4 regions of the Anoxybacillus sp. EFIL genome follow, and region 1 is predicted to be linked to each of the others. Evidence: predicted binding sites of a transcription regulator. Region 1 holds the regulator's gene; each other region holds the start of a gene.
What was found. The regulator Rex, encoded in region 1, represses fermentation and respiration genes when NADH is low (regulators of the CRP and FNR family bind a similar motif). The targets are predictions, from matches to a motif close to TTGTGAAATATTTCACAA.
Positions count from the first base shown of each region.

Region 2: qoxA (cytochrome aa3 quinol oxidase subunit II) is a predicted target of Rex. The motif match lies at 1,816-1,833, and genes of this name have one in related genera.
Region 3: ES017_RS12080 (cytochrome c oxidase subunit 2A) is a predicted target of Rex. The motif match lies at 3,872-3,889, and genes of this name have one in related genera.
Region 4: ES017_RS09940 (formate/nitrite transporter family protein) is a predicted target of Rex. The motif match lies at 3,862-3,879, and genes of this name have one in related genera.

Region 1 is NZ_SDLH01000014.1:17,406-23,651, forward strand. Features, by position in the region: partial or broken gene ES017_RS14620 (IS1634 family transposase) at 68-828, opposite strand; partial or broken gene ES017_RS14625 (IS701 family transposase) at 929-1,096, shown strand; gene groL (chaperonin GroEL) at 1,281-2,897, opposite strand; gene groES (co-chaperone GroES) at 2,968-3,252, opposite strand; gene ES017_RS14640 (CPBP family intramembrane glutamic endopeptidase) at 3,478-4,215, shown strand; gene ES017_RS14645 (YdiK family protein) at 4,212-4,385, shown strand; gene ES017_RS14650 (redox-sensing transcriptional repressor Rex) at 4,395-5,030, opposite strand; gene ES017_RS14655 (ABC-F family ATP-binding cassette domain-containing protein) at 5,258-6,246, shown strand, end outside.
Region 2 is NZ_SDLH01000007.1:99,743-105,988, reverse strand. Features, by position in the region: gene ES017_RS11455 (PIN domain-containing protein) at 1-168, shown strand, start outside; gene ES017_RS11450 (aldehyde dehydrogenase) at 161-1,510, shown strand; gene qoxA (cytochrome aa3 quinol oxidase subunit II) at 1,854-2,825, shown strand; gene qoxB (cytochrome aa3 quinol oxidase subunit I) at 2,815-4,791, shown strand; gene qoxC (cytochrome aa3 quinol oxidase subunit III) at 4,781-5,386, shown strand; gene qoxD (cytochrome aa3 quinol oxidase subunit IV) at 5,387-5,686, shown strand; gene pstA (phosphate ABC transporter permease PstA) at 5,702-6,246, opposite strand, start outside.
Region 3 is NZ_SDLH01000008.1:85,223-91,468, forward strand. Features, by position in the region: gene ES017_RS12065 (carboxypeptidase M32) at 1-1,472, shown strand, start outside; gene ES017_RS12070 (b(o/a)3-type cytochrome-c oxidase subunit 1) at 1,498-3,147, opposite strand; gene ES017_RS12075 (cytochrome c oxidase subunit II) at 3,144-3,617, opposite strand; gene ES017_RS12080 (cytochrome c oxidase subunit 2A) at 3,639-3,788, opposite strand; gene ES017_RS12085 (chemotaxis protein CheX) at 4,050-4,505, opposite strand; gene ES017_RS12090 (type III polyketide synthase) at 4,764-5,831, shown strand; gene ES017_RS12095 (isoprenylcysteine carboxyl methyltransferase family protein) at 5,828-6,246, shown strand, end outside.
Region 4 is NZ_SDLH01000005.1:188,844-195,089, forward strand. Features, by position in the region: gene treP (PTS system trehalose-specific EIIBC component) at 1-122, shown strand, start outside; gene treC (alpha,alpha-phosphotrehalase) at 124-1,788, shown strand; gene treR (trehalose operon repressor) at 1,816-2,538, shown strand; gene rpmG (50S ribosomal protein L33) at 2,565-2,714, opposite strand; gene speE (polyamine aminopropyltransferase) at 2,813-3,661, opposite strand; gene ES017_RS09940 (formate/nitrite transporter family protein) at 3,905-4,726, shown strand; gene purU (formyltetrahydrofolate deformylase) at 4,818-5,717, shown strand; gene ES017_RS09950 (replication termination protein) at 5,881-6,246, shown strand, end outside.

The DNA of each region.
Region 1 (6,246 bases):
TTGCCCTAAACGCGCGTTGGATTCGTCCATCCTGCAGTTCCAATGGCGCGCTCCACGGCGTGTCTTAGGCATCCGCTTCGACCAGCGCGGTTTTGACGATTCGGAGCGAAGAAGGCCCTCTTGTGATCTAAAAGGCGTTGGCGGTCTTCGTTTGCGCCAGTGTGTCTTTCGTCATGGCGGCAGAATCGGATAAATCCATTCCTCTTCGATTTTCGCCTGCTTCAGCTGTTTCTGCACGCGGGACAACACCTCGGGATTCCACGTCTTATCCGGCAGGTTGCCGTCGTGTACATCGCCGTAAAACGGAATGCCATCCTCGTTGCCAATCAGCCCAAATCCGATCTGCTTTTGCCAACGATGATGTCGGTTGTAGCCATGCGTAATCCGCAAGGCATCCGGAGAGGCTGATTCATACGTACCGTAAACCGATACATCGGTCGTATCGGCATGGAACACCCGAAGAGGGATTCCTTCTTTCTTGTAAATTTGCACAAGACAGGCGGAAAGAACCGCGTGGATATTGGCGTCGTACAGTCGATAGACATGGCGCGCGATGGCATCGTCGTTAAACCAAGAGGGGGAAAGTCCTAGTCGGATCAGCTTAGGCAAATCGATGTCATGCTCCCATCGTTCCACATGAACGAGTGCTTGCCGGCCGCTCAAGATATCCAAGGTAAGAAGCCAGACAACGTCGCTGGCTCGAGTTTGGCATTGAGGGTTCACGGGAACGAGACGATCAATCAACCGAGGGAGGCCAAGATCCTTGAAAATGGTACTTATTATATTCAAATAGGGACTTTCATAAATGGCACGGATTTGAACGTTCATGATGTAGAAACTCCTTTGCTTTCCTTATGTTTCAAGGATTCGTTCGATATGAAGATAAAAAAATCCTCCCGATTTTTGTCGAGAGGGTGCGAAATGTGAGGTACAACTGACTTATGTGTACAGTACGTTCGAGTCCAACGGTGATTTCTCTACCGGGCTTGACCTTCTCCAAACGAACAAAGCACATCGTCTTGTAGAATTTATCTACGGCGCAGCGAAACAAAATACTCCTATTGATGCCGTAAAAAAACAGCTCCACGTGGCGTAGAGAGTACCCCGTTTGTCCCTTTTTCATATGGTAATTATTGTTAATAAAAATGCTCATCTACAGTCTGTTAGTATATCCTCGTTCACGTTCATTTGATTTTCACACAAAAAGGACTACCCCCTTTTTATAAGGAAGTAGCCCTTACGATTGAATATATTTGTTTCTGCGACTAGTTCTCGTCTTATTACATCATGCCGCCCATGTCAGGCATGCCTGGTGTGCCTTTATTTTCTTCTGGCTTATCTGCAACGACCGCTTCTGTTGTTAAGAACATAGCGGCAACAGATGCTGCGTTTTGAAGCGCAGAACGAGTAACTTTTGTTGGGTCAACAATACCCGCTTCGATCATGTCAACCCACTCGCCAGTTGCTGCGTTGAAGCCAACGCCAGGTTTTTCTGTTTTTAAGCGCTCTACGATGACAGAGCCTTCTAAACCAGCGTTTTGTGCGATTTGACGAACTGGCTCTTCGATCGCACGAAGAACGATTTTCACACCAGTTGCTTCGTCGCCTTCCGCTTCAATAGCCGCAACTTTGCTGTATACGTTCATTAACGCTGTACCACCGCCGGCAACGATACCTTCTTCAACTGCCGCACGTGTTGCGTTCAATGCGTCTTCAATGCGTAATTTGCGCTCTTTCAATTCAGTTTCAGTTGCAGCACCGACTTTAATAACCGCAACGCCACCAGCTAATTTTGCTAAGCGCTCTTGTAATTTTTCACGGTCAAATTCAGAAGTTGTTTCTTCTAATTGAGCGCGGATTTGGTTGATGCGTGCTTGAATGTCTTCTGCACGACCAGCGCCACCAACAATTGTTGTATGTTCTTTTGTTACAACAACTTTCGCTGCACGACCAAGTGAAGCAATTGTTGTTGATTTCAATTCACGACCTAATTCTTCTGTGATGACTTCACCGCCTGTTAAGATCGCGATATCTTGAAGCATCGCTTTACGACGGTCACCGAAGCCAGGCGCTTTTACTGCAACTGCTGTGAATGTACCGCGAAGTTTGTTTACAACTAATGTTGCAAGCGCTTCGCCTTCTACATCTTCAGCAATGATTAATAATGGTTTACCTTGTTGAACAACTTGTTCTAATACAGGAAGAAGTTCTTGAATGCTTGAAACTTTTTTATCTGTAATTAAGATGTATGGATTTTCTAATACAGCTTCCATTTTGTCAGAATCCGTAATCATGTATGGAGATACATAACCACGGTCAAATTGCATACCTTCCACAACATCTAATTCTGTTGTGAAGCCTTTAGACTCTTCTAATGTAATTACGCCGTCTTTTCCAACGCGTTCCATTGCTTCTGCGATTAATTGACCAACTTCTTCGTCAGCCGCAGAAATCGCTGCAACTTGAGCGATTGAGTCTTTGCCTTCAATTGGTTTAGAGATTGCTTTTAATTCTTCTACTGCAACAGCAACAGCTTTTTCAATACCTTTGCGAATACCCATTGGGTTCGCACCAGCTGTTACGTTTTTCAATCCTTCACGAATCATCGCTTGCGCTAATACAGTCGCTGTTGTTGTACCGTCACCGGCAACATCGTTTGTTTTGCTTGCTACTTCCGCAACAAGCTTCGCACCCATATTTTCAAACGGATCTTCTAATTCGATTTCTTTTGCGATTGTTACACCGTCATTTGTAATTAATGGAGAACCAAATTTTTTCTCTAATACAACGTTACGACCTTTTGGACCTAATGTTACTTTTACTGCATCAGCTAATTTATCTACACCGCGTAACATCGCACGACGAGCTTCTTCGCTGAATTTAATTTCTTTTGCCATACATCTTACCCCCTTGATGATAATTTTTGTTAAGTATTTTTGTATGCTTTATATGTTATCAGGCGAACGATTAACCAATCACAGCTAAAATGTCGCTTTCACGTAAGATTAAGTATTCTTTTCCATCATATTTTACTTCTGTACCCGCATATTTTGAGAAGATGATGCGGTCACCAACGCTTACTTCTGGAGCTACGCGCTCACCATTGTCAAGAACGCGACCTGAACCAACTGCAACAACTTTTCCTTCTTGTGGTTTTTCTTTCGCTGTGTCTGGTAAAACAATTCCGCTCGCTGTTTTTTCTTCAGTTTGAATTAATTCAATGACAATACGATCACCTAGTGGCTTCAACACGGCAAACGACCTCCTTAATTAGATTTTCGTTCCGTTATTAGCACTCATCATCATTGAGTGCTAACACACTTATTATATTAATGAACTTTTTTCAATTTTGCAAGTAGGAAGTTAAAAATTTTTCACTAAATCTTTCCCTTTTTCATTATGTCTTTCCTTTCGAAATTCATACAAAAAATATGGTAAAATGAAAAAGTACTCATTTTGTCAAAAGGGGTTGAACACGTGAAAAAGCAATATTGGTATGTCATTATTACATACATCGCCATGCAGTTATCTAGTTTAATTGGCGTTCCTTTGCTTGCACATAGCGGATTTGTTGACGCATCAAATAAAGAAGTCGCCCTATCCATTGCCTCAGGTTATTGGGCTGTCATTAGCTTCTCGATCGCTTTTCTTTTCGTTCTTTATTTCATGAGAGAAGATATGAAATATTCGTACGATCGCCATCAAGCATCTATCGGAACGTCAATTTTTTGGGGAATTGGCGGGTTCTTTCTTGCCCTTTTCTCTCAAGGCATCGCAGCAAATATTGAGATGCACGTATTTGGCGTCGAGATGGGGTCCGAAAATACGAGACGCATTGTTGAGATGGTGAAGCTAACACCAGCGCTTATGCTCGTCACTTCGATCGTCGGACCGATTTTAGAAGAAATCATTTTTCGAAAAATTATTTTTGGAACGCTGTATCAAAAATATAACTTTTTCTTATCAGCAACTGTCAGTTCCCTTTTATTTGCTGTCGTTCATTTAGAGTTTGAACATTTGCTTCTTTATGCAACGATGGGATTTGTATTTGCTTTCTTATATGTGAAAACAAAGCGTATTCTCGTTCCTATTGCAGCACATGTACTGATGAATACATTTGTCGTTGCTATTCAAACGTTATTTGCTGAAGAAATTGAAAAGATAATGAAAGAAGCAGAACAAATGCAATTCGTGATTTGGAGGCTGTTTTCATGAAGTCTGAGCCGTTGTTTTACTTTTTGATGGGCATTTTATTCACTTATTTTGCTGTTGATAGTGCTGACGATGGCATTTGGGACGTCACAACGATGCTATTTATTCTTATTGCTACATTAGATTTTGGCACCGCTATTCGTTCTTTATTGAAAAAAACCTCCCGCTCGTAAATGGGAGGTTTACTCATTTCCGTAATGTTTTAAAAAGTAAACAAGTGACTGCAATTCGACCGCTAAATCAATATGATGAACACGAATGTGTTCAGGTACATGCAGACGAGCAGGCGTGAAGTTTAAAATCCCTTTAATGCCTTTTTGGACAAGCCGATCGGTAATCGGTTGGGCAACTTGGGCTGGAACGGTTAAAATGGCTACCGTAATCCCACCTAGTTTTTCTTCCAATTCATCTAAATGATAAACAGGCACTCCTCCGACTTCCGTTCCTACTTTATCTGGATCTACATCGAATGCCATCACAATTTTCGTATTATTGTTTTTGCTAAAATTGTAATTTAAAAATGCCGTACCTAAATTACCGACACCGAACAACGCTACTTCTGTCGTTTCATCTTGATCCAACGTTTTTCTGAAAAACGACAGCAAATAATTTACATTATAACCGTATCCTTTTTTTCCAAGCGCACCAAAGTATGAAAAATCACGGCGAATCGTTGCTGAATCGACTTTTACGGCTTCACTTAACTCCGCTGAAGATACACGCTGCTTTCCTGATGCATGCAAGTTTTTCAAAAAACGATAATACAACGGTAGTCGCTTTGCGGTCGCCTGCGGAATTTTTGGTTGTTCATTATTCACGAGTCAATCCCCCACATTTCCTTTCACAAATAGTTAGCGCTTTCATTTTTCTCTCCTATACGTCTGAAAAGTTCTCCCCACTTTTAAACTATACACTATTTTTTTCATTCTGTCTTTCCTTTGTACCCTTTATTATTATTTTTGTCAAATTTGTTATTCGTACACTAGTGTTGCCGAACATCAAGAAAGTACGTTACACTATCAAAAGAAGATTGAGGTGAAAAATGATGATCATTTTACAAGTAAATCAACTATCCAAATCATATGGGGCGGAACAAGTTTTATCAGACATTAAGCTTGAAATACAAGAAAAAGACCGTATCGCGTTAGTTGGAAGAAATGGTGCAGGAAAATCGACATTATTAAAAATCATTGCCGGCCAATTGTCATATGACACAGGGGAAGTGATTAAACCGAAACACGTAACAATTGGCTACTTAGATCAATATACTGGTTTGCACGCCCATCGCTCCATTTGGGAAGAAATGCTCGATGTGTTTGCCCCGCTTCAACAAATGGAAAAACAATTGCGTGACCTAGAACAACAAATGAGCTTGCACGGTGCCGACTATGAGCGCTTACTTGAGCATTACGACCGTTTACAAATGGAATTTAAAGAAAAAGGTGGCTATCAATATGAAGCCGATATTCGTTCTGTGCTTCATGGCCTCCGCTTTTCTCAGTATGACTACACAACAAAAGTATCCACGTTAAGCGGTGGACAGCGAACGCGGCTAGCGCTCGGCAAACTGCTTCTAGCTAAACCAGATTTGTTGATTTTAGACGAACCAACAAATCATTTAGATATGGAAACATTGCAATGGCTTGAACAATATTTAAAAAATTATGATGGGGCCATTCTTATCGTCTCACACGATCGCTATTTTCTTGACCAAATCGTGACACAAGTGTATGAATTATCACGCACAAAAATAAAAAAATACGTTGGAAACTATACAAGTTATTTACAACAACGGGCGGAACAATTTGAACAACAATTGAAACTGTACGAAAAACAACAAGAAGAAATTTCAAAATTAAAAGATTTTATTCAACGAAATATTGCCCGTGCATCGACAACAAAGCGAGCTCAAAGCAGAAGAAAACAACTAGAAAAAATGAATATCATTGAAAAGCCGCTCGGTGATGAAAAATCGGCATCGTTTCGCTTCGAAATTGAACGCCCAAGCGGAAATGACGTATTAACAGCTACCAA
Region 2 (6,246 bases), on a different contig from region 1:
CATGTTTGGATAACAGCTATTCAAGAGGAATGTGATTACATACTTACGACAAATTATCGGCGATTTCCAGCCCAGATTGGATCGATTAAGCGCATTCATCCGAGGGAGTTTTATAGGTATTTATCTGATATGGAATATGTATTTAAAGAGAGGGAAAGTAATGAATGAGATTGTGCAAAAACAGAAGCGGTATTTTCGCACAGGGGCGACGCTTTCGTTGTCTTTTCGGCTTGCGCAGCTTGCGCGTTTGAAAGAAACGATTCAAGCACATGAACAAACGATTATCGATACATTGGCGAAAGAGCTGCATAAATCCCCGTTTGAAGCGTATACGACGGAAATTGGCATCGTTTATGAAGAGATTCGGTTTGTAATGAAACGTCTAAGCGATTGGATGAAGCCGCAACGTGTACCGACGCCATTGACACACTTTGGTTCAAAAAGTTACATATATCCAGATCCATACGGTGTCAGTTTAATTATTGCGCCATGGAATTATCCATTTCAGCTCGCGATCAGTCCGTTAATCGGAGCGATCGCCGCAGGAAATTGTGCGATTGTCAAGCCATCTGAATATACACCAGAGACGTCGTCTTTGCTGAAAACGATTGTTTCTGAGGCGTTTTCAGAGGAATATGTTGCTGTGGTAGAGGGAGGTGTAGACGTTAGTCAAAAACTACTTCACTTGCCTTTTGATCATATTTTTTTCACGGGAAGTGTGCCGGTAGGGAAAATGGTGATGGCTGCTGCTGCAAAACATTTGACGCCTGTCACATTAGAACTTGGTGGGAAAAGTCCAGCGATCGTCGATGCTTCTGCCCATCTCGACTTAGCTGCCAAGCGGATCGTATGGGGGAAGTTTTTAAATGCTGGGCAAACGTGCATTGCGCCTGATTATGTGCTCGTGCATGCGTCTGTTAAATCGTTGCTTATTGAGCGAATGAAGCGGTATATTGAGCAATTGTACAGTGATAAAAATACGTACAGTCGTATAGTGACGGTGCGGCATACAGAACGGCTCGTTCGCTTCTTAGCAAACGGTACAGTTGTACACGGTGGAGCATACGACATTGAGCAACGTTGGATTGAACCGACATTGCTTGATGATATAACATGGGATGATGACGTGATGCAAGAAGAAATTTTCGGCCCTATCTTGCCCATTCTCACGTTTGAGACGATTGATGAAGCCATTCAAATGATTAACGACTATGAAAAGCCGCTTGCGCTTTATTTGTTTACCGAAGATCGCGACGTACAACAACAAATATTACAGCAAGTTCATTTCGGTGGTGGATGTATAAACGATACGGTTATGCATGTTGCCAATCCTCATTTACCGTTTGGTGGTGTTGGACAAAGTGGCATCGGTGCATATCACGGAAAAGCAAGCTTTGATGCGTTCACTCACTACAAAAGCGTGTTAAAACAAACAACGAAATTCGATATCCCGTTGCGCTATCCAAACTTTCCAAATGCGCTCAAGTGGGTACGGAAGTTGTTGAAATAGAGCGATTTTATTTTTGAACAAATTTCGAAAAAATTTTAACGAAAATGTGACAAGTTTTCGAGTGAAAAACCTATTTCTTTTTTTATTTCCATGTATTATATAAAAGATAACGCTTTTCTCGCTCATTTTTTGAGATTGAGAAAAGTGTTTTTCTTTTTGTCAATCCATTTGCTGCTTATTTTTCCTCGATGCATTTTCTTCCTTCCTTTTTTCGTCACAATTATTTTTACAATACATGTTAAAATCATTTCAATAGTGTTAATACTACAAAGCTAATTAAATTCGTTCGTTTTGTATTTGTTTCTTTGTTCAATGAATCACAATTTTGTTGAGGTGAAGACAGATGAAGCGTTTGTTTGCCTTAGTTATAGCGGGATTGCTTCCGCTTCTTGGTGGCTGTGAGATGGTTGTGTTTCAGCCGCAAGGACCAGCTGCACGAAGCATTACAGAACTAATTAACTGGTCGATTTGGTGGATGCTTCTCGTTGTTGTCGTTGTATTTGCATTGTTTGCTTACATCGTATGGAAATATCGTGATCGCCCTGAACGGCAAGGGGAGGAGCCACCTGAAGAGCACGGAAGTACAGTGCTTGAAATTGTATGGACGGTTATTCCGATTTTGATCGTCATTGCGCTAACGATTCCGACAGTGAGAACGTTATATGATTTAGAAAAACCGCCGAAAGGGTACGAAAACGAAAAACCGCTCGTCATTCATGTGACGTCGGCAGACTGGAAATGGATTTTCAGCTATCCTGAACAAAATATTGAAACGGTAAACTACGTCAATATCCCAGCCAATCGCCTTGTGTTATTTAAAATGACTTCTGCGTCCACGATGCAGTCGTTTTGGGTACCGGCGCTAGCTGGACAAAAATATACGATGAACAAAATGGAGACGGAATTGTACGTCGTTGCAGATCGTCCGGGTTCGTATGAAGGGCGGAATACAAACTTTAACGGACGCGGGTATGCGCATATGCAGTTTGAAGTGTTAGCGCAAACGCCAAAAGAGTTTGAAAAATGGGTGCAAGAAGTGAAACAAACGGCACCGAAATTAACAAAAGAAAAATATGAACAATTGTTGTTGCCGACACATTTAGGACGATTGACGTTTGTCGATACGCATTTACAATGGGTAAACCATGCTGATCCGCACTCGAAAACGTACACAAATCCAGAATTATATCGCGGACATGGATATCAAGGGAAAATTTTTATTCGTGAAGATAACTATAAAAACTCATCAACTTGTAACGATGAGGAACAAAAAGCTTTAGAGAGTGATAGCGGAGGTGAACATCATGGGCATTAAGTGGAATGAAATATTTGTTGGAGGAGACCCGCTTCTTGTCGGTTCACAAATTGCGATTGTATTGACTGTCGTTGCGATTGTCGTTGGGTTAACGTACTTTAAAAAATGGGGTTGGTTATGGCGCGAATGGCTTACGACAGTTGACCATAAAAAAATTGGGATTATGTACATTTTATCAGGTGTACTCATGTTTTTCCGAGGTGGAATTGACGGATTGTTAATGAAGGCGCAAACGGCCCGCCCAGAAATGAACTTTTTAGATGCGCAACATTACAATGAAATTTTTACAACACATGGCGTCATTATGATTTTGTTTATGGCGATGCCGTTTTTGATCGGTTTAATGAACGTCGTCGTTCCTTTACAAATTGGGGCGCGCGATGTGGCGTTTCCGCAGTTGAACGCACTTAGCTTTTGGCTATTTTTTAGCGGGGCGATGTTATTTAACATTTCGTTCGTTGTCGGTGGTTCGCCGGATGCAGGATGGACGTCGTATTTCCCGCTTGCTGGAAAAGAGTTTAGTCCAGGAATTGGAAATAACTACTATGCCATTGCGCTGCAAATTGCAGGTCTTGGGACGTTAATGACCGGGATTAACTTTATCGTTACGATTTTAAAAATGCGTGCACCAGGCATGACGTTGATGAAAATGCCTATGTTTACATGGACGACGTTGATTACGTCAATCATTATCGTGGCGGCGTTTCCGATTTTTACAGTTGCTTTGGCGTTAATGACGTTTGACCGTTTGTACGGAACGCATTTCTTTACGCTTTCTTCAGGCGGAAGCGATATGCTTTGGGCAAACTTGTTCTGGCTTTGGGGCCACCCAGAAGTGTATATCGTTATTTTGCCGGCGTTCGGTATTTTCTCAGAAGTGATTGCGACGTTTTCACGAAAAACGTTGTTTGGATACACATCGATGGTCGTTTCGATCGTTGGTATTGCGTTTTTAAGTATGATCGTATGGGTGCACCATTTTTACACGATGGATGCAGGTCCTGCGGTAAACTCGTTTTTCTCGATTACAACGATGCTTATCGCTGTTCCGACAGGGGTGAAAATTTTTAACTGGCTGTTTACGATGCGAAAAGGACGCATTCAATTTACAACTGCCATGTTATGGGCGCTCGCTTTCGTGCCAAACTTCGTCATCGGCGGAGTGACAGGGGTTATGTTAGCGATGGCGGCTGCGGACTATCAATATCACAATACGCTATTTTTAGTCGCGCACTTCCATTACGTATTAATTCCAGGCGTTGTGTTTGCGGTGTTTGCAGGATTGTATTATTGGTGGCCAAAAATGTTCGGTTTTATGTTAAACGAAAAGCTTGGCAAATATCACTTCTGGTTGTTCGTGATCGGATTTAACGTCACGTTTATGCCGATGTTTTTCCTTGGCTTAAAAGGGGCTGTTCGTCGCGCGTATACGTATTCAGCAGAATCAGGATTTGCGCCGCTGTTTCTCGTATCTGCGATCGGTTCCATTATTTTAGCGATCGGCTTTGCGGTATTTTGTTATAACATTTATTGGAGCTTCCGTTATGCGAAGCGCAATGTTTCCCACGATCCATGGGATGCGCGCACGCTTGAATGGATGACTGCATCGCCAGTGCAATTTTATAACTTTGCGGTCGTTCCAGAAGTGAAGCAATTAGATGCGTTTTGGCATATGAAAAAACGTGGTGAAACGCTGACGTTGAAAGAAAGCGACATCAAAAAAATTCATATGCCGAGCAACTCCGGTTTGCCGTTTTATATGGCGGTCGTGTTTGGGATTACAGGTTTCTTCCTCGTCTTTGAAGCGCACATCGCAGCAGCTGTTGCGGCGATTGGGATTGTCATCGGGCTTGTCATTCGTTCGTTTGATTACAATGATGGCTATTATGTCAGCGTCGATGAGATTAAACGAACAGAACGTACGTGGAGAAACGTAGAAGGGGGGACGGAAAATCATGTCGGCTAACGTCAATCATTCGCTTCCACTCGAATATCAAACGGAACAAAACCGATTAAATATTTTAGGTTTTTGGATTTTTCTCGGGGCAGAAATTGTGCTATTTGCGACGTTGTTTGCCGTCTACGGTGTATTAGGTCACCGCTATGCCGGTGGCCCAACACCAAGCGACATTTTTAAGCTGAACGATGTGCTTATTGAAACGTTGTTGCTGTTGACGAGTAGCTTCACGTGTGGGTTAGCTGTCTTTTTCATGCGACAACGCGATATGAAAAAACTGCTCATTTGGTTTATTATCACCCTTTTATTAGGGGCAGGCTTTTTATTCATGGAAATTCGCGAATTTATTCATTATGTGCATGAAGGAGCGACGATGCAGACGAGCGCGTTTTTATCGAGCTTTTTCGTGCTGCTTGGCACGCACGGAGCCCACGTGACGTTCGGAATCATTTGGGCGATTATGCTCATTATACAACTCCTTCAACGCGGGTTGACGCCAATGACTGCAAGAAAAATGTTTATCATTAGTTTATATTGGCATTTCCTTGATGTCGTTTGGATTTTCATCTTTACGTTCGTTTATTTAAAAGGGATGGTGGGGTAAATGGAACATAAAAGCAAATATCCCGTTAGCCACGTTGTTGGGTTTTTCTTTTCGCTTATTTTAACGTTTGTCGCGGTGTTCGTCGCATTGAAAATGAACGTATCATATACGATCGTCATGTGGATCATCGGTTCACTCGCGGTCATTCAAGCGGGACTTCAACTATTTATGTTTATGCACGTCACAGAAGGAGAAGACGGAAAAACGAACGTTATTAATATGGCATATGCGGTGTTCGTTGCGATCGTCATTGTCGCAGGATCGATTTGGGTGTTAACATCTGGACATGCGGCGCATTAAAACAAACCCCCTCGCTTAGCTTTTGCGAGGGGTTGCTTTTATTTTTGTAATTAGCGTTTGAATCCAAAGTGGGAAACGAACAGTAAAGCTGATCATTAAAACGATAAGAACAAGAATGGCCGCAGACTTTTCAGCAATTTCTTTTGCATCTGGTACGAGCGCTTCTGATTGAACATACCATAAGTGGACAGGAAGTGTACCGCCTTGTGATAACAAGTTGAAATCCCACATAAATCCTGATGTCGATGTTCCGCCTGCCAAAATAATGATGGCTGATTCACCGAAGGCGCGACACGCAACGAGGCTAATTCCAGTTAAAATACCATTTAATGCAGCCGGGAGTACAACTTTTAATATCGTCTGTGATTTTGTCGCTCCCAGCGCGAGAGATGCTTCACGAATGTCTTGTGGCACTGCTTGAATCGCTTCTTCTGTGACGCGAGCTAGCACAGGTAAGTTTAGCAACGCGAGTGTAATGGCAGCTCCAATGATCGTTAAGCCGATGCCGACATATTCAACAAACAATACGTAACCAAACAAACCGAAAACGATAGAAGGAA
Region 3 (6,246 bases), on a different contig from region 1:
AATACGTCAAAAAAATGATGGCATATAAAGAAGCCATTTCCCTTATGTATTGGGATTTGCGTACAGGGGCACCGAGAAAAGGGGTTGACCAACGTTCTGAAGTGATCGGCATGTTGTCACAAGAAGTGTTTCGCATGTCGACTTCAGAGCAAATGGCCGCATATATTGCGGAACTTTCCGCTAAGTCGGTACAAGAACAATTATCGCCTGTTACCCGTTATACGTTAGCAGAATGTCAAAAAGAGTATGAACGCAATAAAAAAATTCCTGCGGATGAATATAAACAATTTGTCATTTTGCAATCCAAAGCGGAAAGTGTATGGGAAGAAGCGAAAGCAAAATCTGATTTTTCCCTTTTTGAACCGTATTTAAAACAGCTTGTTGACTTTACAAAACGTTTCGTTACATATTGGGGAACAAACGGACACCCATATAATACGCTATTAGATTTATATGAACCGGGTGTAACAGTCGATTTATTAGATGATGTGTTTTCAAAATTACGTGATCATATTGTTCCGCTTGTTCAACAAATTCGCGAGTCCCGTCACAAACCGGACACGAGCTTTTTATTTCAACCATTTCCGAAAGAAAAGCAACGAGCATTTAGTTTAGCGCTTTTAAAAGAGCTAGGTTACGACTTTGATGCAGGGCGGCTAGATGAAACTGTGCATCCTTTTGCCATCACATTAAATGATGGGGACGTCCGAATTACAACGAAATATGACGAAAATGATTTCCGAACAGCTGTATTCGGTACAATTCACGAATGCGGTCATGCCCTTTATGAACAACATATTTCTAAAGAACTCGCAGGGACGCCATTGTACGACGGAACGTCAATGGGGATTCATGAATCACAATCGCTATTTTATGAAAACTTTATTGCTCGTCATTATTCATTTTGGAAACGATATTATAGCTTATTACAACAATATGCTCCGCACTTCTCACATGTTTCGTTAGACGATTTTTATCGTGCGATTAACGAGTCGAAACCGTCTCTTATTCGCATTGAAGCTGATGAGCTGACGTATCCATTACACATTATCGTTCGATATGAAATGGAAAAAGCGTTGTTTGATGACGCCATTGAAGTGAAAGATTTACCATATATTTGGAACGAAAAATATGAAGCGTATTTAGGTATTCGTCCAGAGCGTGATGCGGAAGGAGTTCTTCAAGATGTGCATTGGGCTGGAGGAAGTTTCGGCTATTTTCCATCATATGCGCTTGGATATATGTACGCGGCACAGTTTAAACACACAATGGAGAAAGAGCTACGATTTGATCAGTTGCTTGAAAATGGGGAACTTGTTCGTATTCGAGAATGGCTTACAAAGCATGTTCACCAATTCGGAAAAACGAAAAAACCGCTCGATATTTTACATGAAGTAACCGGGGAAGGTCTAAATCCGACCTACTTAATCCATTACTTAGAAGAAAAATATAAACATATTTATCGATTATAAAAAACCGGGCGAGTGCCCGGTTTTTTTACCAAAGTTTAAATCCTTTTGATCCAGGAGGTGCATTTTGGATCATATCGATAAATGGAACTGTATATGCGATTAAAATAAGTACAACCGCAATACCGATCCACAATGTCCAGTTTTCGAACACAAGCGGTGTGCGTTCAGCTTGCTCAGCAACTTCTGCAACAGGGAACTCTGTTTCACCTTTCGGAGCGAAAAATGCTAAGTTTGTCACGATAATGAGCACAAGAATAATGCCGATGAATAAAATCGTTCCACCAACCGCTTGAGCGATTTGATAAGGAATCCACTCTAGTGCTTGTGGTGCATCACCGTATGTTGAAAATGCTGAACGGCGTGGGGCACCAAGTAACCCTGCGAAATGCATCGCACTAGACATGAAAATCATACCGATGGACCAAACGATCGTTTGAATAATCGCTAGACGATTCATTGCTTTTGTCATGACGCGCCCTGTTAAGTGCGGGATAAGCCAATAAGCTGCCCCAAAGAATGTCAATACGACTGTTGTTGCTAATGTTAAGTGGAAGTGACCAGTTACCCAAATCGTATTATGAACGACTTGGTTTAATTGGTGTGATGCATTGACAAGACCACCAGCACCAGCAGGGATAAAGAATAACATACCGACAAATGGTGCAAAGAAACGCGCATCACCCCAAGGAAGTTTTCGTAACCATCCGAATAATCCTGTTGTTCCTTTTGAGCGACCGTACATTTCAAATGTTGCGAACATTGAGAACGCAGTCATTAATGATGGAATAACGACCATAAACGTTAAGACAACTTGTAAGTATTTCCAAACTGGATCAATTCCTGGTTCCACAAGTTGATGGTGGAAACCGACAGGAATCGAGAGAATTAAAAATAAGATGAATGACATACGAGCAAGAGAGTCAGAAAACATTTTTCCACCAATAATTTTTGGAATAATCGCATACCAAATCATATATGCCGGTAATAGCCAGAAATATACGAGTGGATGACCGAAATACCAGAACAATGTTCGGCTTACGAGTACGTTAATCCGATCGACATAACCTAATGACCAAGGAATAAATTGGAATAATACAGTCGCCGCTACACCGAGCGAACAAATGAGCCATAATATCATGTTGACAACAGACATAAATGTAAGCAATGGGCTCACTTGACCAGGATGAGCTTTTTTCCATTTTGCATAATGAGCGAACATCGCAAACCCACTAATCCAGCTACCGACAACAACAAGGGTTAAACCGATATAAAAGCCTGCATGTGCTTGTAGTGGAGCATAAAATGTATATAAAACAGAAGCTTCACCGATTAAAATGTAAAAGGCAGTAATCGCTGTACCGATTGTCATGAGCCAAAAACCGACCCAACCCCAAAACCGCACGCGGTCAGAAAGTGTCCCGGCAGTACGACTTACAGCAGCGAATTGAAAACCAATAATAAAGAATGTAGTTAAAACGAGTCCGAGCAATACGCCATGCGTTGTTAAAATCGTATAATAGCTAATACCTGCCGGCAATTCAAATTTTCCGGAGCGCACAAGCACTTGCAATAGACCAGCAAGCCCTCCTAACGCAAGGGCAACGAAAGCGACATAAATATGAGCCATGGCTAATTTGCCATCACGTGCATCGACTTTCCATGTTCCGTTCATCATTGTTCAACCACCTTCACTTTGGAAGTCATTAAGTGGTGACCGGCACCGCAATATTCGTTACATAAAATGACATACTCGCCAACTTTATCAAATGTTTGTGTATAGCTACTGACATAACCAGGCTCAACCATCATGTTTACATTTGTTCCAACTATTTGAAATCCGTGGATGACATCTTTCGTTGCGACATTAATCGTTACTTTTGCTCCTTTTGGGATTTCGACTTGGTTTGGTGTATACGCAAATGCAGAAGCAACGATGTTCAGTTGATATTCATTATCTCCTGTTTTAACAAGGCCTGGTTTATCAAATGGCGGTGTTTGATCGACTTTTTCCGGATCGATCGTTGTTAAACAGCTTGGTGGTTGCGTTCCTTGCGCAAATGCACCGACTCCTAAGACAGCTAAAAATACGAATAACGAACCGATGCCGAAAAACAGCCAAATTTTTTCATACTTATGCATGTGCATAACGTCTCGTCTCCTTTCTCTCTATAAGCGATTTAAAAACAAGAAATATACGCTTACCCACGTGAAAATGAGGAAAAATCCCAAAAACAAAACAGAAGCAAGAGTTCCTTTTAATGCAGGTTCTTTCTCTACTTTTGTTTTTGGCGTGTTTGTGTTTAATTGAGTTTTCATCTTCATCCCCCTTTCCTAAATAAACCTTAAATAGAAATGTATACACTTACATCATACAAAACAATTTGTGAAATGAAATGCTTTTTTCAGATGTTTCACAAATTGTTCATTCGTTACTTTACCATCATCATAACCGTAAAAATAAGGGGTAGCTGTGACTTTTGTCACACACATTTTGCGAGGTTGTGAAAAAAGTGTGAAATATTTAGAAAAAGATGGCTATGGCATAAAAAAAGAAGCTTACAAGCGCAAGCTTCTCATTTATTCATTATCAATTGTTAAAATAAGTTGTAATTCCCCGTTGCTTTCGAAGTGGATCGGTACGCGAAAAGCTTTGTCAAAACCGTAAATTTTTGTTTGACCAACAAGAACAGTTGGAGGAGTAATATCAATTGTAATTCCTTTTTGTGATACAACTGTGGCCAAGTTTCCTGCAATCATATTGCCGAGCTCACCCGTAAATGATTCAAGCATTTCGCCTTCTAACGGCATACCAAACATCGTTTCTCCGATGGTTCCAAACATCGTTTCATGTCCTTCAATGATTAGACGCCCGCGTAAGTCTCCGGTCATCCCAATCAATACGCTAATAGACGTTTGTGTGAAAGGTTGGACAAACAATGAAGGCTTATCGATTGTCATTGATAGTGGGATAACAGATCGAATCGATTCGATCGTTCCATTTAAAATCGTTGTAATTTTCTCGCCTAATGCCATAAAAAGACCCCCTTTTTTCTTCATCATAACAAATTTTTCACTTTGATGACATCATTTTTCGATAAACATAGATACGAATATATAAAAAACATAGTGACGAAACAACAAATTGCGTTATAATGAAAGTGCACAACAACATCCCTCTTTTCAAAACGTCGAAAGCTTTCCTCCCGTTGCTGAGAGGAAAGCTCTTTTGTTTGTTATGAATAAAATTTCTTTATTAGGAAAATATTATCTTTATCGAAAGGAGGGGCATAGATGCCAAGTATCATTGCAGTTGAATTAGCTGAACTTCCTTACCGCGTTTCACAAAACGAGGTGATGGTTGCAATAAAACGCATGTTTCAACACCGTTCTGAACATATTGATCGGTTATTATCCATTTTTCAACGTGATCATATTCAATCAAGATCGCTTGTACAACCATTAGATTGGTATATGCAGACTCATTCGTTTGCTGAGAAAAATGAGCTGTATATTGAGCATGCTGTTCGATATGGAAGGGAGGCGATTGTGCGCTGTTTACATCGTGCAAATATTGTTTTTGAAGACGTTGAAGCAATCTTTTTCATTTCAACGACGGGAATTGCTACACCGAGCATTGAGGCAAGAATCATAAATGAACTTCCTTTTTCTGTACACACGAAACGCATCCCCATATGGGGGCTCGGATGTGCGGGTGGAGCAGCTGGCATTGCGCGAGCGGTAGATTACTGTCGAGCATATCCGAAAGCGAAAGTGCTTGTTCTTGCTGTGGAACTTTGCAGTCTAACGTTTCAAATGGATGATGTATCAAAAAGTAATCTTATTGGCACATCATTATTTGCTGATGGAGTAGGTTGCGCGTGTGTGGTGGGGGATGATGTGCAGCAGCAAAGTGTCGCTCCACAGGTAATTGATATGCAATCAGTATTTATGCGTAACACGGAAGATGTTATGGGGTGGGATATAAAAGATCAAGGTTTTTATGTTGTGTTCTCTCGACATATTCCGACGATGATTCGTCAATCAATTGGCGAGATCGTAAAATTATTTTTAGGAAGAAGCGGAATAAAACTTTCCGAAATTGAACATTTTGTTTTGCACCCAGGCGGTAAAAAAGTGCTTGATGCGTATCGAGATGGTTTACATATCGATGGAGACAAGCTTGCTCATGCGATCGCGGTTTTACAACAGTACGGAAACATGTCATCTGTTACTGTGCTCGCTGTTTTACAACGCTTTTTGCAACAGTCGCTCACTCCACGGGGATACGGTTTAATGATGGCGATGGGACCTGGATTTAGTTGTGAACTTTTGTTGTTAAAATGGGGAGAAGAAGCATGAAATGGAGAATGCTTTTCTTTTTAATTGTTCAACGATTTATTGAGTTATATTGGGCAAAAAGAAATGAAAGATGGATGAAAGAGAGGGGAGCAAAAGAATTCGGACAAAATCACTATAAGTATATCGTGTGTATGCATAGTTTATTTTTTGTTTCGCTCTTGCTGGAGGGAATTCGTAAACGTCCGTCACCATTGTGGTCTGTTTTGTTTAACATATTTGTCGTATTACAGTTATTCCGTCTTTGGGTTATCACTTCACTTGGAAGGTATTGGAATACAAAAATTATTGTATTGCCAAAAGCAGAACGAGTACAGAAAGGTCCATATCGATGGTTTCGTCACCCGAATTACCTTGTGGTTGTGCTAGAATTCATCATTATTCCACTTATGTTTCAAGCGTATTGGACAGCTGTCAT
Region 4 (6,246 bases), on a different contig from region 1:
TACCTGGATTTTTATCGATTTTCCCAGATAAATGGGCACCATTTTTCATCGGTATGGCTATCGTCCTTATCGTTCCATTTACGTTGACGTACATTTTGGCAAAAACGAGAGGCGGTAAGTAATATGCATCCATGGTGGAAAACAGCAGTCGTGTATCAAATTTATCCGAAAAGTTTCAAAGATACAAATGGCGATGGAATTGGTGATTTGCAAGGAGTTATACAAAAACTTGATTATTTACAAACTCTCGGGGTTGATGCCATCTGGCTCACCCCCATTTACGAATCTCCGCAGCGTGATAATGGATATGATATAAGTGACTATTATCGAATTTATGAACCATACGGTACGATGGAAGACTTTGAAAAACTTATTGAAGAAGCGCATAAGCGAAATATAAAAATTGTGATGGATATCGTTGTGAACCATACGTCAACAGATCATGAATGGTTCCAACAAGCTCGCTCATCTAAAGATAACCCGTATCGTCATTTTTACATTTGGAGAGATAAACCAAACAATTGGCAATCGAAATTTGGGGGATCAGCTTGGGAGTATGATGAACAAACAGGACAATATTATTTACACTTGTTCGATGTTACACAAGCTGATTTAAACTGGGAAAACGAAGAAGTACGTAAGCGTGTATATGAGATGATGCATTTTTGGTTACAAAAAGGAGTAGACGGCTTCCGTTTAGATGTCATTAATTTAATTTCGAAAGATCAACGATTTTTAGACGATGATGGATCTATTCCACCTGGAGATGGAAGAAAATATTATACAGACGGTCCACGCATTCATGAATTTTTGCAAGAAATGAATCGAGAAGTATTTTCGAAGTACGATATGATGACAGTAGGAGAAATGTCATCGACGACAATTGACCATTGTATTTTATATACAAATCCTGATCGTCATGAACTGAATATGACATTTAATTTCCATCATTTAAAAGTCGACTATCCAAATGGAGAGAAGTGGGCAGTTGCTAATTTTGACTTTTTACAGTTAAAAAAGATTTTATCGGAATGGCAAGTGAACATGCATAAAGGCGGTGGATGGAACGCATTGTTTTGGTGCAATCATGACCAACCACGCATCGTTTCTCGTTATGGGGATGACGGACGTTATCATAAACAATCAGCAAAAATGTTAGCGACAACGATTCATATGATGCAAGGCACCCCTTTTATTTATCAAGGTGAAGAAATCGGAATGACCGATCCAAAATTTGAACGAATCGATGATTATCGAGATGTCGAATCATTAAATATGTACCGAATATTAAAAGAACAAGGAAAAAGTGAACAAGAGGTATTGCATATTTTACAGCGAAAATCTCGTGACAACTCTCGAACACCAATGCAATGGAGCGATGAGCGACACGCGGGATTTACAACTGGCACCCCTTGGATTTCTGTCGCGCGCAATTATGAAGAAATTAATGTTCAACGAGCGTTACAAGATCCAACATCTATTTTTTATCATTATCGAAAACTAATTCAGTTGCGTAAACGATACGACATCATTACGACAGGGGATTACGAACTCATTTTAGAAGATCATCCTTCGATTTTTGCATATATACGTAACGGAAACGATGAAAAACTTGTTGTGATTAATAATTTTTATGGACAAGAAACACTATTTGAATGGCCAGAACATATAGACATCACAGAATATAAAAGCGAAATATTATTATCGAACTATGACGACTCGCCAAGCGATTTTATAAAAATGATGTTGCGTCCGTATGAATCGATTGTTTATTACTTGAAAAAATAATGGTAAAATATTTTTCGGTGATAAACAATGAGTGAAAATAAATATTTGTCCATTTATAATGACTTGTTATCGAAAATTGAAAAGGGAATATTTAAACCTGGAATGAAAATTCCTTCTGAAAATCAGCTCGTTGAACAATATGAGACATCTCGTGAAACGATTCGCAAAGCGCTCAATTTACTTTCGGAACATGGGTATATTCAAAAAATTAAAGGAAAAGGTTCCATTGTATTAGACGTTCGTAAATTTGATTTCCCGATTTCGGGACTAATTAGTTTTAAAGAATTAGCACAAAAGTTAGGAAAACCTTCGCGAACGATTGTTGAGCAACTTGAAGTGATGAAACCTGATGAAATGTTAAAAAAACATCTCCATGTGACATCAAGAGAGGACATTTGGAAAGTAGTACGCGTGCGAGAAATTGAAGGCGAGCGCATTATTTTAGATAAAGATTTTTTCAATAAAAAGTTTGTTCCGTTTTTATCGAAAGATATATGTGAGCGCTCCATTTATGAATATTTAGAAAAAGAATTGCAATTAAAAATTAGTTTTGCCAAAAAGGAATTTTTCGTCGAAGAGTGTACGGATGAAGATCGAATGTATTTGCATGTTAAACAATATACCCACGTTGTTGTCGTGCGGAATTACGTTTATTTAGATGATGCGAGTTTGTTTCAATATACAGAGTCCCGTCATCGTCTTGATAAATTTCGATTCGTTGATTTTGCGCGGCGCATTCATTTGCATTAAAAATAATCCGTGGCATATGCCACGGATTATTTTGTTTCACGATGTAACGTATGGCGCTTTAGACGAGGACAATATTTTTTTAATTCTAGCCGCTCTGGACTGTTGCGTTTATTTTTCGTTGTTATGTAGTTACGATCCCCAGTTTCTGTACATTGTAAAACGATTTTCACACGCATGTTTCGTCCTCCTCAAAAAAGATAATAGTAATCATTACGTTTTGTATCGTAATATAAAAAAGTATGTTTGTCAACAATCGTAGCCGGAATGATTCCGACTACGATTGAAGATGTTCTTTCATAAATTGTGGGAGACGGAAGCATTGGTTTAATACATCCGCATTTGCGTATTTCGTTTGTTTTGAGAATGTGTTGAGTCGCTCAAATGAAATAGGTTGTTTACCACCGAGCGTAAAGCTCCATAGCCCGCCAGGATATGTTGGAACAGTAGCTGTATATACGTGTACATGCGGGAATAAATGACGAATATTTGTATATGTTTGTTTCAATACGTCCATATGAAAAATAGGGGATTGGCTTTGACAAACCATCATCCCATCTTCTTTGAGTGCTTCATGCACACTTTTGTAAAAATCGTATTCAAATAATACTTGTGCAGGGCCGATCGGGTCGGACGAGTCAATAATAATGACATCATACGTATTCACGCGATCGTTCACAAATTGAACCCCATCTTTATATATATATTGCACACGCGGATCCGAAAGATTTCCAGATACTTCAGGTAAATGCTCTTTACATGCTTGAACAACAAGTTCATCAATTTCGACAAGATGTATTTCTTCTACCTCTTCATATTTCGCCACTTCACGAGCTGCGCCACAATCGCCCCCGCCAATAATTAAAACTTTTTTCGGCGACGGATGAAGAGAAAGAGGAACATGTGCAATCATCTCGTTATAAATATGACCATCAATGGAAGTTGTTTGTACAACTCCGTCAAGTACGAGCATTCTTCCGAAGTCGTATGAGTCTAAAACCATCACATGTTGAAATGGTGAACGTTCTGAGTAAATGATTTCTTTAATGCGATAACTAATTTTTAAATTTTCACGTTCATCTTCTGTTAACCACAACTCACCGTTTTGTTCCTTTATGTAGTTCATAGCTTCCTCCTCTAACAACGTATTTTACACCTTTTTTATATTAATATATTTCTGTATAGATTTGCAAAGGGTGAGAACAATATGTGCAAAAATTGCAATAGTCTTTTTGTTCGCAATCGTTTACAAAAATAAAGTGTTGACAGTTCTTTTAACATTTACATAAATTCGTTGAAAAACGTAAGGAAGAGGAGTAGGATAAAGTGTGAAAAACATCACAAAAATAGAAAGAGAAGTGAGGAAATGATGGATGCTTTACAAACATGTAAAGAGCTCGCATTAAAGAAGCGATCTATTTTGCAAAAATCACTGCTTCAATACATGATTCGTGCTGCTTTAGCAGGTGTATATATCGGTTTTGCTCTTGTTCTTTGTGTTCGGGTTGGTCAATACTTTTACGAAACACATTCACCAGCCACTTATTTAGTAAGCGGCATTTTCTTCGGGATTGCTCTTGTACTGATCATGTATGGTGGGGCAGAATTGTTTACAGGAAATACGATGTACTTTACCGTTAGTACCCTGCAAAAAGAAACGACGATTGGAGACACCCTTCGTAACTGGGTCGCATGTTATAGCGGGAATTTGCTCGGTGCTATTTTCTTTGCTTTTTTAATCGCACAGTCAGGGATTTTTCATGATCTTCCGATGGATCATTTACTATTTGCGATTGCATTGAAAAAAATGCATGCAACAACGTTACAACTGTTTGTGAAAGGGATTTTGTGTAACTGGCTCGTTTGTTTAGCTATTTTTATTCCGATGCAAATGAAAGAAGATATCGCAAAAATGTTCGCCATGATTTTAATCGTTTTCGTCTTTTTTGCTTCTGGATATGAACACTCGATCGCAAATTTTGTTATTTTCTCCCTTGCATTAGCTGTTCAACATCCTGATACGATTCATGTGGCAGGAATGGTTCATAACATCATACCTGTAACGCTCGGTAATATTGTCGGTGGTTCATTATTTATGGGCGCGTTATACACGTACCTTTCATCTTCCGTCAAACAGCCTGCTCCTATATGGAAAGGAGCTTTTGGAATACGAAAAATAATGAATAAGTAAGAAAATAGTAGTCGAGATATGTTCTCGACTATTTGTTTATTTGTTATAATAATGGCTATTATTTATTTCATCGTTTTATAGGGGGGTTATGATGTATTTTCAACAAAAACATGCGCAAAAGTTTATGGACAAATATAAACATCGGGCACGCTTGCTTATTTCATGTCCGGATCAACCGGGAATTGTTGCAGCGGTTACAACTTTTTTGTATGAACAAGGAGCCAATATTGTTGAGTCTAGTCAATATTCGACAGACCCTGAAGGCGGTACATTTTTTTTACGAATTGAGTTTGATGCTCCGAATATATCGGAACGAAAAGAGGAGATGGAGAGAAAGTTCGCAACGATTGCACAACGTTTTTCAATGAAATGGCGATTGAGTCTACATACGCATATAAAAAAGGTAGCGATATTCGTTTCAAAAGAAGAACATTGCTTATTAGAGTTATTGTGGGAATGGCAAGCGGGTGAATTGCTTGCAGATTTCGTCCTCGTCATCAGCAACCATGAACAAATGAGAGAAACGGTAGAGTCATTCGGTATCCCGTACTACTACATACCAGTGACAAAAGAAACAAAACAAGAAGCAGAAGAAAAACAAATACAATTGTTAAAGGAACATGATATTGATGTCATTGTGCTTGCTCGTTATATGCAAATTTTATCATCTCGTTTTGTCGCAACGTTTCCAATGCAAATTATTAATATTCACCATTCGTTTTTACCGGCGTTTATTGGTGCGCGACCATACGAGCAAGCTTATCGACGTGGAGTGAAACTCATCGGCGCCACTTCTCATTATGTAACAGATGATTTAGATGAAGGGCCAATTATTGAACAAGATGTGGAACGAGTCGATCATAAACATCATGTAGAAGACTTAAAACGAATTGGGCGCATGATCGAAAAAACAGTCCTCGTTCGCGCATTAAAGTGGCATTTAGAAGATCGTGTCATCGTTCATGAAAATAAAACAATTGTATTCAAATAAAGAAGAGGAGCTACTCTTCTTCTTTTTTTTGTAAAAAATTGATATGATAAAACTATGTTCTAAATAAAAACTGAATAAAAATAAAAATGTTCAATTATAATGGAAGTATAGAAGGATTTTTCTTTTGAGTAAAGAATGTGTCATATGAGAGGAGGAGGAAAAGATGAGCGAAAAAAGAAAACCGAGCGGATTTTTATTAAAGCAACGCGCATTTTTAAAGCTGTATTTAATTACTTTAACCGAACAAGAACGATTGTATGGACTGAAATTACTAGACGTGCTTCGTGAAGAATTTCAGCCGTTTGGATACCGTCCGAATCATTCAGAAGTATACAAAGCACTACACGATTTAATTGAGGATGGGATTTTAGAACAAGTAAAAAAGAAAAAAGAGGGGATGAAGTATCAAGAAGTTGTTTATTACCGTTTTACTGAGGAAGGATATAAAAAAGCCCAGTTATATAAGCGGCAATTAAAAACAGAATTAGATCGTTGTGAAGCGCTTATTCGTAAAGCAATTAAAGATAAT